Regions from separate parts of the Paenarthrobacter sp. NPDC089675 genome, predicted to be linked through region 2. Evidence: predicted binding sites of a transcription regulator. Region 2 holds the regulator's gene; the other holds the start of a gene.

Region 1 (7,149 bases), on a different contig from region 2:
CACGGTCCAGGACTACATCTACTTCAACGGCGCCACGTCGCTGTATTGGGGCATGATGCTGCACGCCCTCAACAATGGCTACTCGCGCTACAACTTCTATGGAACGTTCGGCATCCAGGGCCAGGATGAAACCGGTCATGGTGGGTACGAGTTCAAGAAGGGCTTCGGCGGCGAGGTGGTACAGCTTATCGGCGACTTCGTTGCTCCCGTCAACCCGGTCAAGTACACGGCCTACCGGGCGGTCAGGAAGCTCGCAGGAGCCGCCCAGACCGTTTTGGGAAACTTGCGGGAACCGGCAAAATTGCCCGTCATAGGAAAACTCCTCAAGGGAAACTGAAGCAAAGGAGGAATGCTGCGTGACTGAACGCCCGGAGGGCATTGGCGGCAGGCCTCACACGGATGGCTTGCCTAAGACCCAGCCGCTGCGGCCGTCGCAGGTTCGGCAGAACGCCAACGCCAAGCGCATGCTGATGCGGCTGGTGCAAGGTGACAGCCCGCCTACGGCACCCATGAGCATCGTGGACAGGCTGGCAGGAAGCCCTTACGCCAACCCCACCATCCAGGTGGCCGGGGTGGACGCCTCAGCCCGCAAGACGATCGACTTCGCCTTGCACCTTGCCGAGGCAATGTTCCGCTACGGGGCCGGTGCCTTGGAGGTGGAGACCAGCATGATCGCGGTCACCGCTGCCCTGGGCCTGAAGAATATCGAGGTGGACATCACCAACCAGTCGGTGGCCATCAACTATGCCCCCAAGGACCAGACGCCCATCACGCTGCTCCGTGTGGTGCGGTCATGGACCAACAACTATGCCGGTCTGGCCCAGGTGCATCAGCTCGTCACGGACATCGTGGCCGGGGGAGTGGGCCGCGCCGAGGCCGTGAAACGGCTTAACGAGATCGTTCGCAGCGCCAAGCCCTTCCCTCGGTGGATGGTCACCGTGGCTTTCGGCGTGTTCGCTGCCGTGTTCGTAGGTGTCCTCGGCGGCGGTCCGGGGGCATCCGCGCTGGCGTTCGCATCCAACCTGCTCATCAGCCTGGTGGCCCGGCAGTTGGGCCGCTGGCGCACCCCGGACTTCTTCATCACCATGGCCTGCTCGTTCCTGGTCACCTTCATCGCCTTGATGCTGCGATGGGCGGGCGCGGACATTGCGCCGTCCATTGTGGTGGCGGGCGGCATCCTGCTCCTGCTTCCCACAGGCCGGCTTGTCTCCTCGGTACAGGATGCCATCAACGGCTTCCCCGTGACGGCCGCGGGCCGCTTCCTGTCCACCCTGCTGACGTTCGGTGCGATCGTGGCGGGAATCGCCGTCGCCGTCGTGACCGGAACCTTGATGGGCAGCGCGGTCCTGGACGTCACCAACACGTTCCCGCCCGCCTATCCGCTCTGGGGTCAGGCGATCCTGATCGCCATTGCCGTGGCGGCAATTTGCGTCACCGAACAGACGCAGATGCGCCTTTTGCTCCCGACGGCGGCAGTCGGCCTGGTGGGCTTCTTCGTCTTGTGGGGGGCCGCCGAGCTCGGCCTCGGCGACCGCTTGTCACCCGCCGTTTCGGCGGTGGTTATTGGCCTTCTTGGCCGGGTGGTGGCGTTGAAGCTGGGGGCGCCGCAGCTTGTGGTGGCCGTCCCGGCTGCCCTGATCCTGTTGCCGGGCCTCACTATTTTCCGCTCGATGTATCTGTTGACCACGGAGGAAACGAACATCCTGCTGGGTGCCGGCGGCATGCTGAATGCGGCGGCAATAGTGCTGGGCGTGGCGGCGGGCATCGTGCTCGGGGACAACCTTGCCAGGCCGCTGACCAAGGGCCTGTCCAGTAATGAGCGGCGGAGGGTGCGCCGGCGCTAGATCCTGCTGGATCTTGCTAGATCTTGCCGATGGCAAGTTTCTTCTCGGCCTGGAACACTTCCTCCACCCTGCCTTGGGCCCAATAGCCGGACAGGGAGACCTGGGAGCGTTCCAGGCCGTGCTGGACGAAGAAAACCTCACGGAGGCCCTTCATGTATCCGCGCTCACCGTGCGCGAACACATCCACGCGTCCGGGCAGCCACTCAACGTTGCGTACGGCGTCCAGCAGGAGATCGCTGGATCCGGCCTGCAGTCCGTTGCGGTATAGCCAGCGGATTTCCAAACCGGTGGGAGCGTTGAGGGGCAGAACATCGTCGGCGGTGTCGACCTCCAGGAACGCAACACCCCGCGCGTCCGGGCTCAGGGCTTCGATGGACGCGGCGATCGCCGGAATAGCGGCATCATCACCGGCGAAAAGGTACCAGTCGGCCTCGGGCGCCGGGTTGTACGCCCCGCCCGGGCCCGTGAACGTGAGGCTGTCCCCGGGTTGGGCAGCTGCGGCCCAGGGCCCGGCGAGGCCTTCGTCCCCGTGCACCACAAAGTCGATGGCGAGTTCCCGGGCAGCCAGGTCCACCCAGCGGATGGTGTAGGTACGGGTGTGCGGCCACTGTTCCCGGGGCATGGTTTCACGGATGGCCCACAGGTCCAAAGGCAACTGGTAGTCAACACCGGGCTGCGGGAACACGATCTTGACGTACCGGTCCACATATTCGTTGTTGGCGAAGTCGCTGAAGCCCGGCCCGCCGGCGACAATCCGCACCATGTGCGGTGAGAGCACCTCTTTGCGCAGCACCGTCAGGGTGACTTGGGGACGGGTTTGGCGGGTAGCGGACGACGTCACGGGAAGAGCAGCCATGAAGGCAAGCCTAAGCCAGTCGGCTGCGCGCAGGCTGGGTATGAGTCGAACGTTACAACCGTTCCTCTCTCACCTCCCGCCCGCTTTTCCTGTTTCCTCTCTCATATACCGCCGCGTTCTTGGGATTCCTTTTTCACTTGGCCTGGGGGAGGGGCGGGTTGTGAGTGAGGATCGGGCGGGGAGCTACAGGACCGGCAATTCCCAATTGACCGGCGACGCGCCCTGCGCAACCAGCAACTCATTGGTCCGGCTGAACGGCTTGGAACCGAAGAAACCCCTCGACGCCGAGAGCGGACTCGGGTGCACGGACACGACCGACGGCGCGCCGTTCAGCAACGGCGCCACCGATTCGGCGTCCTTGCCCCAGAGGATCGCGACCAGCGGCTTGGGTTTCCCCGCGGCATCCGTTCGATTGACGACGGCGGTGACGGCCGCCGTCGTGATTGTCTCCCAGCCCTTGCCTCGGTGCGAGCCGGCACTTCCGGCGACCACGCTGAGGACCCGGTTTAGCAGGAGGACGCCTTGTTCGGACCATGCGCCGAGGTCCCCATGGACGCGTGGCGGCAATCCGAGGTCGTCCTGCAGTTCGCGGTAGATATTGGCCAGGCTTCGTGGAATGGGGCGTGTATTGCGGGAAACGGAAAACGCGAGTCCCACGGCGTGACCAGGCGTCGGGTAGGGGTCCTGCCCCAGGACAAGGACCTTGACGTCGGCCAACGGCTGCCGGAACGCGCGGAGAAGGTTCGAAGCGGCAGGAAGGATTTGGACGCCGTCCTTCGCTTGGTCGGTCACAAAGGCCATGACCTCGCGCAATGGCGGTTCAACCGGCCGCAAGGCTTCAGCCCAATCAGGCGCGATCAGTTCCTCCAACGGCTTGTCCAGCAGCGCGTCGAAGCCCTGATCTGCGGGAGCGTCAGGTTCAAGGTCAAAAAGTGCATCCTCGAAAGTCACCCGGCCATTGTCCCCCTCCCGGCACGGGGTGGGCGAATGACAGCGTTGTTATTCACCCGTAACATGGGGGTAGGACATTTTCCCCAACACGCGTCTTAGGAGTGTGCCGTGGCCGAACCAGCACCGGAACCGATGGCGACGCAGGCAGCCGGTTTCGCCCTCGAAGAACTCGCCGCAGGTGTCCGCACCGACTCTCCATTGAGCGAACGCGACCAGCAGATGCTGGCACTGGAACGGCAGTGGTGGAAGTACGCCGGGGCCAAGGAACAGGCCATCCGGGAGCTCTTCGATCTCTCTGCCACGCACTATTACCAGATCCTCAACGCCCTGATCGATACCGAGGACGCTTTGGCCCACGATCCCATGCTGGTCAAGAGACTGCGTAGACTACGTACGTCGCGCCAACGTGCGCGGACAGCGCGCCGTTTGGGGTCCGACGCGTAATTCGCCAGGCGCGATCTGTCAGCAGCAACCAGCAAGGACAACGCTTCACCATGACCAAATATGCCAAGGATGAATTCGACCGGGTTCCTCAGAACACGTCCCGCCAGGGCGTCCACCGGGATGCCACCGGGACCACCCGCCCCACTCTGTGGCCGGTGCTTACGGTCGGCGCAGTAGCCCTGGTGCTTGGCCTGGTGGCGTTCCTGATCCTGCCGCGCCTCGGGATCACAGCGCCCGCGGCCTCGTCCAGTGTCTCGACACCGGCGCCCCAGCAGAGCGGTGAGCCGTCACCCTCCGCCGCACCCAGCGAATCAGGCAACGCCCCGATCGCTTCGGGTGAGCCGACACCCGGTTCCACCCCTTCCGCTTCACCTTCCGCCACGCAGTCCTCCGCTCCGGTGGACAAGAGCACTGCCGTGGCTGTCTACAACGGAACGGCCACAGCCGGCCTCGCAAACCGGGTGGCCGGAATAGTCCAAAGTGGTGGCTGGACCCTTGGTACCGTGGGCAACTGGGGCGGCCTCCCGCAGCAGACTTCCGTGGTGTTTTACAACGCCCCCGCGCAGAAGGCGAATGCTGAAGCCGTGGGTGCCCTCCTGGGCATTACGACGATCGTGGAGTCCCCCGAAGTGCAGCAGCCGCTGGTGGTCGTTGTGGGACCCGGCTACCGGTAGATCCGCCTCCTGGAGCCGCTTGGAAGCCAACTCGGTTAAGCCTCAATAACAAAAATCATGCTCCGCCTCCGGGCAGGAGCGCGGCGGCAGTGACTGTGGTTACAGTGGACTGATTCCGGTACGGAGATCCCGACACCGGTCTTGGCTACTGCGAAAGTGTGGGCATCATGGCATTGGGAACCGTGAAATGGTTCAACGCCGAAAAAGGGTACGGCTTCATCACTGTGGATGACTCCGGCGACGACGTTTTTGTGCACTGGTCGGCGATCCAAATGGACGGTTACCGCGCCCTCGAAGAAGGCCAGCGCGTAGAGTTCGAACTGGGCGAAGGACTTAAGGGGCCGCAGGCTGAAAGTGTCCGCATCGCCTGACTGATGGCGCTGCCTCAGCTATCGGCTGAAAGCTCCCGGATATATAGCGCCAAGTGGCGCCTCTGCTTGCACTCTCCACGGTCGAGTGCTAATTATTGATTTAGCACTCTTGTGCATCGACTGCTAATTTCCGCGAACCCGCTATGGGGCCGGAGGATAGGTGGCCGGTGCCGGGAGGATCAAGAAACACCCTTGGTGGGGTGAGGTCCGGAGCAAGCGGCATACAGAGACCGCAAGCAAAGGATCGTCCGTCGCGGGCATCCCACCTGACAGGTACCTTCTTAACGTCTGTCCCGAAAGGACTACCGCCGTTATGGCCAAGATCATTGCATTTGATGAAGAGGCACGCCGCGGCCTCGAGCGGGGCCTGAACACCCTTGCTGACGCCGTTAAGGTCACCCTCGGCCCGCGTGGACGCAACGTCGTCCTCGAGAAGAAGTGGGGCGCTCCCACGATCACCAACGATGGCGTGTCCATCGCCAAGGAGATCGAGCTGGACGACCCTTACGAGAAGATCGGCGCCGAGCTGGTCAAGGAAGTTGCCAAGAAGACGGATGACGTCGCTGGCGACGGTACCACCACGGCGACGGTTCTCGCCCAGGCACTGGTCAAGGAAGGCCTGCGCAACGTTGCCGCCGGCGCCGACCCGCTGTCCCTGAAGCGCGGCATCGAGAAGGCAGTCGAGGCTGTTATCAGCGAACTGCTTTCTTCCGCCAAGGAAATCGAAACCAAGGAAGAGATCGCAGCCACGGCTTCCATCTCCGCCGGCGACCCGGAAATCGGCAGCCTGATCGCCGAAGCCCTGGACAAGGTGGGCAAGGAAGGCGTCATCACGGTCGAGGAATCCAACACCTTCGGCCTCGAGCTTGAGCTCACCGAGGGCATGCGCTTCGACAAGGGCTACATCTCCGCTTACTTCGTCACCGACGCTGAGCGCCAGGAAACGGTCCTCGAAGATCCGTACATCCTGATCGTCAACTCCAAGATCTCCAACGTGAAGGAACTCGTTGCGGTCTTGGAGAAGGTCATGCAGTCCAACAAGCCGCTGCTGATCATCGCCGAAGACATCGAGGGCGAGGCCCTGGCCACCCTGATCGTCAACAAGATCCGTGGCACCTTCAAGTCCGTCGCCGTCAAGGCTCCGGGCTTCGGCGACCGCCGCAAGGCACAGCTTGCCGACATCGCCATCCTCACCGGCGGCCAGGTCATCTCCGAAGAGGTTGGCCTGAAGCTGGAGAACGCCGGCCTGGAACTCCTCGGTACCGCCCGCAAGGTTGTTGTCACCAAGGACGAGACCACCATTGTTGAGGGTGCAGGCGACGCCGACGCCATCGCCGGCCGCGTAGCCCAGATCCGCGCCGAGATCGAGAACTCCGATTCCGACTACGACCGCGAGAAGCTGCAGGAGCGCCTGGCCAAGCTGGCCGGCGGCGTTGCAGTCATCAAGGCCGGTGCCGCAACCGAAGTTGAGCTCAAGGAACGCAAGCACCGCATTGAGGACGCTGTCCGCAACGCAAAGGCTGCCGTTGAAGAAGGCATCGTTGCCGGTGGTGGCGTTGCCCTCATCCAGGCCGGTGCCAAGGCATTCGCCAACCTGACCCTCGAGAACGACGAAGCAACCGGTGCGAACATCGTCAAGGTCGCCATCGACGCTCCGCTGAAGCAGATCGCCTTCAACGCTGGCCTCGAGCCGGGCGTTGTTGCCGACAAGGTCCGCGGCCTGCCTTCCGGCCACGGCCTGAACGCTGCCACGGGTGTCTACGAAGACCTGCTGGCCGCCGGCGTCAACGACCCCGTAAAGGTCACCCGTTCGGCCCTCCAGAACGCTGCCTCCATCGCTGGTCTGTTCCTGACCACCGAGGCTGTAGTTGCCGACAAGCCTGAGAAGAACGCTCCGGCTCCGGGCGGCGACGAGATGGGCGGCATGGGCGGCTTCTAAGCCCCCTGTTCTGCAGCATCGCGCATAGCAAACGACGGCGGTCCTCACCTTCGGGTGGGGGCCGCCGTCG
Region 2 (7,149 bases):
TTGGGGCGGATGGTCTTGCCCCTGCTGGAAAGGATGTTGTGGGTGAGGACATCCACCGGATTCTGGACCGACTGGCTGCGCAGCAGCGAAACCAGCTGTTGCAGCACATCGGGAGTCACCACGGTCCCCCTGGCCACCAGTCCACGGACCTCCTCGAGGAGGCGCATGATCCGGGGAATAACCGTTGAGGGTCCGGACATGGAAAGTTCGTTGCCCCGAACGTGGAAGTTCACATCAGGGAATTGATCCTCGATATAGCGCAAGGCCTCATCATGGCTGCCCAGCGAATGAACCATCTGATCGGAGTTGTCGAACGTGACGATTTCCGTGCGCGTGCCCGGTAATGTGTGCGGGAACTCGGCGGCCGCTGGGTTCCCGTTACCGGTCCTCAGCCGCCCATTCAGGGATTCACTCATAGTGCTGGCCGTACGGCCTGTTCTCCTCCGGTTGTCCTTCGCGTTATATCCGACGATCCGGGCAGGGCCGATAAAAGGGCCCGGCCTTTTGCCGGAATGCCTTCAATCCTACGCCAGCCCCGGCACATGGGAACCTCCAGCACCCGGACAGCCTGGCCCGCGGCAGGGCCTCGACATTTTGTCTCAACTCGGCATCAAGCGGATATCAATCCTGTTTCAGTTGGTGGCGGTGCCCGCCAAACCCCGCCGTCCGTCGTCGTTCATATGCCAAGCTGGCAAGGCGGGCATAAGAGGGCCCGCGCAGAAACCGGCCTTCACGGGCCGCTAAGCAAGGAACACCCATCACCCAGCGAGCAAACCAGCACAAGGGCGCGCGACACCTGTCAAGGTCCGCGATTGCCGCCCCGGCGATGCTTGCTGTCCTCCTCCTGACGGGATGCATCGCCAACGGCGGAACCACGCCTGTGACAACGAGCCCCGCGGTAAGCGTCCAGGACGCTCCAGCCAGCAACGCCCCCTTGGAAACCACCCAGGCGTCCACCAAGATCCCTGTCTACTGGATCGGCCGGAGCAAGGACAACGTCTACCTATACCGGGAGTTCCGGGACATCTCCGGCGACGAGAACCCCGTAACCACGGCGCTCCGGATCATGATGGCCGAAAAACCGCTGGACCACGACTTCTTCACGCCCTGGCAGGAACCCGGTAGTCTCGCCACGTCAATCTCGGGCAAGAACGTGATCACTGTGGACATCTCGCGGGACGCCTTCAACTCCAACCTCGACGCCGGCATGGCCCAACGCGCAATCCAGCAATTGGTGTACACGGCCACCGCTGCAGCCTCGTCCTCGGGCCTGATCAACTCCGGCCAGCAGATTCAGGTGGTCATCCTGGTGGATGGCCATACGGATTTCATGGCCTTCGGTCAAGTGAAGCTTGGCCAGCCGATGGCCCGCGATGCATCCCTGGTGGCACCGGTGTGGATCATCGATCCACAGGAAGACACCACATTGGCCGCGGGGACAATCAAGGTGAACGGCCGAATCACAGACAGCTCCAAACCGGTCAACTGGCAGATCCTCCAGGACAACGGGAGCGGCACTCGGACCAGCCTCCTGACGGGCCAGGTCAAGGCTGTCGGCGAACCGGGCCAATTCGGGGTCTTCTCCTTCAGCGCGAACCTCAAGCCAGGAAAATACGAACTCCGGGTCGCTCAGGGAGACGACTCCGGGCACTCCGACGAGTCCACACTCGATACGAAGCTCTTCAGCGTCAACTGACGCCAGGCCTTTTAGCTCCAGCGGCCCAGGATGTCGCTCGCCAGCACGACGGCGGCCGGTCCTGCCGTTGATGACCGCAACACATGGTGTCCCAACAGTGCGGTAACGGCACCTGCATCGCTGAACCGGGTTACCTCCCTGGGAGAAATACCACCTTCGGGGCCCACGATCAGCAGCACCTCGCGGGGCGCCTCCCCCGCTGCCCATTCGGAGGCGCCTTCAAGGACCGTACGGAGCGGGTTCTTTGCGTCCTCGTGCAGGATGACAGCGAGGTCAGCGGCAGCCACCGCCTTGGCCAAGGCAGCAGAGTCGAGCGCGGCGCGCACCTCCGGAATCCAGGCCCTCCTGGCCTGCTTGGCGGCGGCCGTAACCACCGACTGCCATTTCGCGTGGGCCCTGGCAGCCCTCTCGCCCTTCCAACGGACAATGGAGCGTTCCGCCTGCCAGGGCACCACGGCGTCAATGCCCAGTTCGGTGGCCGTCTCAATGGCAAGTTCGTCCCGGTCACCTTTTGCGAGTGCCTGAACCAGGACCAGCCGGACTGCAGGGGCTTCTTCGAAGACCACCGTGGACGCCGTAACGGACAAAGTGCCTGGCCCGGCGTCGGAGACGATGCCTGTCAGCCTGGCGCCGGCGCCGTCCACGATATCCACGGGCTCGCCAATACCAAGGCGCTTGACCGTCACGGCATGCCTGGCCTCGGAACCCTCGAGGACAAACAGGGACCCGGGACCGGTCCCGTCCAGGCTTCCGGCAGGGACGAAGAAAACGGGATTGCTCACCGCTACAGGTTACCGAGCTTGTCCCGGAGCTTGGCGAACATGCCACCGCTGGCCACGAGCTTGCCTTCAGTGAATTGCTCCCCCCGCAGCTTGGCGAGCTGCCGGAGCAGGTCTTCCTGGGCCGCATCGAGCTTTCCGGGCGTCTCGACGTGGAGATGGACCTTCAGGTCGCCACGCCCGTAGCCGCGAAGGTGCGTCACGCCGAGGCCTCGAAGCGTAATGATCTCGCCCGATTGCGTGCCGGCCTTGACGTCGATTTCCTGGGGTCCGTCGAACGTTTCGAGGCTGAGTTCGGTACCCAGCGCCGCCGCCGTCATGGGAACGCTCAGCGTCGCATGCAGGTCGTCGCCTTCACGGACATACGTCGAATCGCTGTTGACGCGGATCTCCACATACAGGTCGCCCGCAGGACCGCCTGCGGGGCCGGCTTCTCCCTGTCCCGACAACTGGATGCGCGTGCCCGTTGCCACGCCGGCCGGGACCTTGATGGTCAGGGATCGGCGGCTGCGGATACGTCCTTGGTCGTTGCACTCGTTGCAGGGGTCCTTGATGATGGTCCCGAAACCTTCGCAGGAGCCACAGGGCGCCGTTGTCATGACCTGGCCAAGGATGGAACGCACTGCACGCTGTACCTGGCCGCTGCCGCCGCAGATATCGCAACGTTCAGGGTGGGTGCCGGGACGGCAGCAGCTGCCATCACACGTGGGGCAGGTGACTGCAGTGTCGACTTCGAGTTTCTTGTTGACACCGAAGACGGCGTCCTTCAGGTCGATCCTGACGCTGATAAGCGCGTCCTGGCCGCGGCGCACGCGTGAAGCGGGCCCGGCGTGGCCGCCGCCCCCACCACCGAAGAACGTGTCAAAGATGTCCTGGAAGGCGAAGCCCTGGCCGGAGTAACCCCCGCCGAAGCCGTTGTCCGTTCCGTTTTCGTTGCCAGTGGCGTCGTAGACCCGACGCTTTTGCGGGTCTGACAGGACTTCGTAGGCGTGCGTTACTGCCTTGAACTGTTCCGCGACATCTTCCCCGGGGTTGACGTCGGGGTGCAGTTTTCGCGCCAACTTGCGGTACGCCTTTTTGATCTCTTCTCCGGTGGCTTCCGGGGAGACTCCCAAAACGTCATAGTGGCTGCTCAAAGTCGGTATCTCTTCCTTGTTGTACTGCGGTTCATTGGCGGCGGCTGGTGTCAGCCGCCGAGGATTCGGGAAAGGTAACGGGCCACGGCGCGAACGGCGGCCATGGTTGTGGGGTAGTCCATGCGGGTTGGTCCCAGGATGCCCACTTTCGCCCCGGAGCCGTAGCCGGTGGCCACGACTGAAGCTTCGGCAAGACCGTCGTACGGATTTTCCCGTCCGATGCTGACCGTGACTCCGCGCGGGTCGTCCCCCATGTCCGACAACAACCGAAGCATGACCACTTGTTCCTCAAGGGCCTCAAGTACCGGACCGATGCTCAGCGGGAAGTCCACGTTGGAGCGGGCGAGGTTTGCGGTTCCCGCCATGAGGATCCGCTCTTCGCGGCTGGTGTCGCTCAGCGCCTGCAGTCCCACGGCCAGGGCCTGCGCTGCACCGCGGAGTTCAGGAGGGCATAAGGCCACAACGGAGGGAAGGACCTGGGGGAGCAAATCGAGTTGGGTTCCGGCGATGCTTCCAAGGAACCTGGAGCGCAGCACCATCAGGGCCTCGTTGCTGACGTCCGCACCGGCGTCGACGACCTTTTGTCCCACGCTGCCGGTGTCCGCTATCAGGACCGCCAGCACCTGCTTCGGGGCCAGCAGCACAAACTCCACGTGGCGGACCAGCGCCCGCTTTGAATGTGGATACTGCACGACGGCGACCTGGTTGGTCAGCTGCGAAAGGAGCCGCACGGTCCGCTCAAGAATGTCGTCAAGGTCATCCGGCCCCTCCAGGAGCGAATGGATGGCCCTGCGCTCAGCAGCGGACAAGGGCTTCACCTGCGAAATCCGGTCCACGAAGAGGCGGTAACCCTTGTCCGTGGGGATACGGCCCGCGCTGGTGTGGGGAGCGGCGATGAGTCCTTCTTCTTCCAAAACCGCCATGTCGTTGCGGATGGTGGCGCTGGAAACACCGAGGTGGTGGCGCTCCACCAGAGCCTTCGACCCGACAGGCTCACGGGAATGCACGTAGTCCTCAACGATGGCCCGCAAGACTTCCAGTTTGCGCGGCTCACTCATTGCAACACCTCCTGACGACCATCCGGGTCCACGCGGCCGGCGCCTGGGGGACCTTCAAAAAAACACATCACCATCACCATCTGCTTAGCACTCAACATGCCCAAGTGCTAACAAGTCTAGTATGGGCCACCGCGTTGCTAGCATTGAAACCGTCCGCTGCCCCCATCCGCAGCGGGGCCGGCGGCATCCGCGTGCCCGGCTGGATTCCCAGCGCAAAGAGGTATGAGCTCCTTGGCTTTCGACACTTGGGGTCCGCAGGACCTGACGGCACCGGCCAAGCGAAAACTGCCGGAAGTGCCCGTCCAGCGCGGAATGGTCCTTGAAGATGTCCAGTCAGGCTGGGTAGGGGAAGTGGTCCGGGTTGAAAAGTCCGGCGGCATGCACATTGTTTCCCTCGAGGACAGACGTGGAAAGGTCAAGTCCTTCCAACTGGGGTTCGGGTTCCTCCTCGAAGGTGCACCGATACAGCTGATGCCCCCGGCAGCGAGAGTGCCCGCAGGCGCAGTTCCGGCCGGGCGTACGGCCTCCGGCTCCGTCCGCGTTCAGGGCCAACGGGCCCAGGTGGCCAAGGCCAGCCGCATCTGGGTGGAAGGCAAGCACGACGCCGAACTCGTGGAGAAGGTATGGGGCGACGATCTCCGCGTTGAGGGCATCGTGGTGGAGCCCCTCCACGGCGTGGACGACCTCAAGTCAGCCATTGCATCCTTCGGGCCCGGACCGCAGCGCAAGCTCGGGATCCTCGTGGACCACTTGGTGGCAGGCTCAAAGGAATCCCGGATCGCGGCCGAGGCCATGACGGTCCCAGGCGCGGCCGGCAATGTCCTGATCGTCGGACACCCTTACGTGGACGTCTGGCAGGCCATCCGCCCCAAGGTACTTGGGATCCCCGAATGGCCGGCGGTCCCGCGAGGGGTCGACTGGAAAACAGGGATCCTCAGGGCCTTTGGCTGGCCTCACCAGACAGCGGAAGACATCGGGCTGGGCTGGCAACGCTTGCTTGGCGCCGTGCGGAGCTACGCCGATCTTGAGGCTTCTTTGCTGGGCCGGGTCGAGGAAGTGATCGACTTCCTCACGGCCCCTTAGACCGGGCCGCAAGCCATTCCGCGGCATGTGACACCAACCCCTTCAAGGAGGCCGTGGTCTTCCGAAGCAGCCTCGACCCAGTATTCTGGGACAGCAACACCGCAACATTTTTACAGCAAAGGGAAGACACCGTGGCAGAGAACGCTCCAGAAGAACCGGGCAGGGCCGCAGGCCAGCCCCAGTATCATGGTGCACCTGCAAACGCACTCCCGCTGACCGCGGGCGAGGACCGCCAGTGGGCTACCCTTGCGCACTTCGGCGGCATCCTGGGTTGCCTGCCGTCCTTGCTGATCTACCTGATTTTCCGGGAACGCGGTCCCTTCACCGCACAGGAGTCCAAGGAAGCCTTGAACTTCACGCTTCCCCCCACGATTGCGGCCGTTCTGGCAAACCTTCTGGTCCTGTTGCCTGTGGTTGGAAACATCTTTGCGGTGATCGCCACCGCGATCTGGGTAGCACTGACCTGCTTCTCCGTCTCGGCGGGAATCCGGGTGAACCACGGTCAACCACACCGCTACCGCTTCAATCTGCGCTGGATCAAGTAACAGGCCCGCCCGGTCCCGGGTAAAGGCGTTAGTCCGGCAGGATCCGGCGCACCACGGCATCGGCCAGCAGCCGGCCTTTGAGGGTCAACACCAACCGGCCCTTGAAGGCAGCGGCCGGGTCCACGAGCTTGTCAGCTATGAGGCCTGCCACGGCGTGCCGGCCCACCTTATCCAGCGCATCCACCGCGAGCCCGGAACCAAGCCGGGCTTCCAGCATGATGCGCTCCACTTCCCGGGTTCCGGCGTCGAGCGTTTCCCTGCCTGCGGCGGGCGAACTCCCGGCCGCCAACCTGGCCGCATAGGCCGTGGGATGCTTGACGTTCCACCACCGCACGCCGCCTACATGCGAGTGCGCTCCCGGCCCGATCCCCCACCAATCGTCACCGCGCCAATAGGCCAGGTTGTGCCTGCAGGCTTGTTCCGGGGTCCGGGCCCAATTGCTGACCTCGTACCAATCCAGGCCTGACGCTGAGATCATTTGATCCGCCAGCTCATATTTGGCGGCGTGGTCGTCGTCGTCGATTCCGGGCACTTGGCCGCGCCTGATCTGCGCGGCAAGCTTGGTGCCATCCTCAACTATCAGCGCATAGGCGCTGATGTGATCGGGCTCGTAGGACAGTGCCGTCTTGAGCGAGAGTTCCCAATCCTCCATGGACTCCCCGGGGGTCCCGTAGATCAAGTCCAGGCTGACAGACAGGCCTGCCTCGCGGGCCCACTGCACCACCTGCGGCACCCGGCTCGGGGTGTGGGTACGGTCCAGCACTTTAAGAACATGCGGCACGGCCGACTGCATGCCAAAGGAAACCCTGGTGAAGCCGGCGTCAGCTAACAGCCTCAGCGACTCCGGAGTCA

The links. The regulator HrcA, encoded in region 2, represses chaperone genes, less so after heat shock. The targets are predictions, from matches to a motif close to TTNGCACTCGNNNNNNNCGAGTGCNAA.
Region 1: the regulator HrcA is predicted to act here: its motif matches at 5,241-5,267, upstream of groL (chaperonin GroEL).

The regions. Positions count from the first base shown of each region.
Region 1 is NZ_JBIVHM010000003.1:59,440-66,588, forward strand. It holds gene ACIPY2_RS07905 (peptidoglycan bridge formation glycyltransferase FemA/FemB family protein) at 1-337, shown strand, start outside; gene ACIPY2_RS07910 (threonine/serine exporter ThrE family protein) at 357-1,844, shown strand; gene ACIPY2_RS07915 (siderophore-interacting protein) at 1,861-2,700, opposite strand; gene ACIPY2_RS07920 (uracil-DNA glycosylase) at 2,884-3,651, opposite strand; gene ACIPY2_RS07925 (DUF3263 domain-containing protein) at 3,760-4,095, shown strand; gene ACIPY2_RS07930 (LytR C-terminal domain-containing protein) at 4,146-4,769, shown strand; gene ACIPY2_RS07935 (cold-shock protein) at 4,937-5,140, shown strand; gene groL (chaperonin GroEL) at 5,454-7,079, shown strand.
Region 2 is NZ_JBIVHM010000001.1:823,058-830,206, reverse strand. It holds gene ACIPY2_RS03940 (PhoH family protein) at 1-416, opposite strand, end outside; gene ACIPY2_RS03935 (GerMN domain-containing protein) at 827-1,696, shown strand; gene ACIPY2_RS03930 (16S rRNA (uracil(1498)-N(3))-methyltransferase) at 1,708-2,478, opposite strand; gene dnaJ (molecular chaperone DnaJ) at 2,481-3,611, opposite strand; gene hrcA (heat-inducible transcriptional repressor HrcA) at 3,662-4,669, opposite strand; gene ACIPY2_RS03915 (DUF3097 domain-containing protein) at 4,901-5,752, shown strand; gene ACIPY2_RS03910 (DUF4870 domain-containing protein) at 5,884-6,297, shown strand; gene hemW (radical SAM family heme chaperone HemW) at 6,326-7,149, opposite strand, start outside.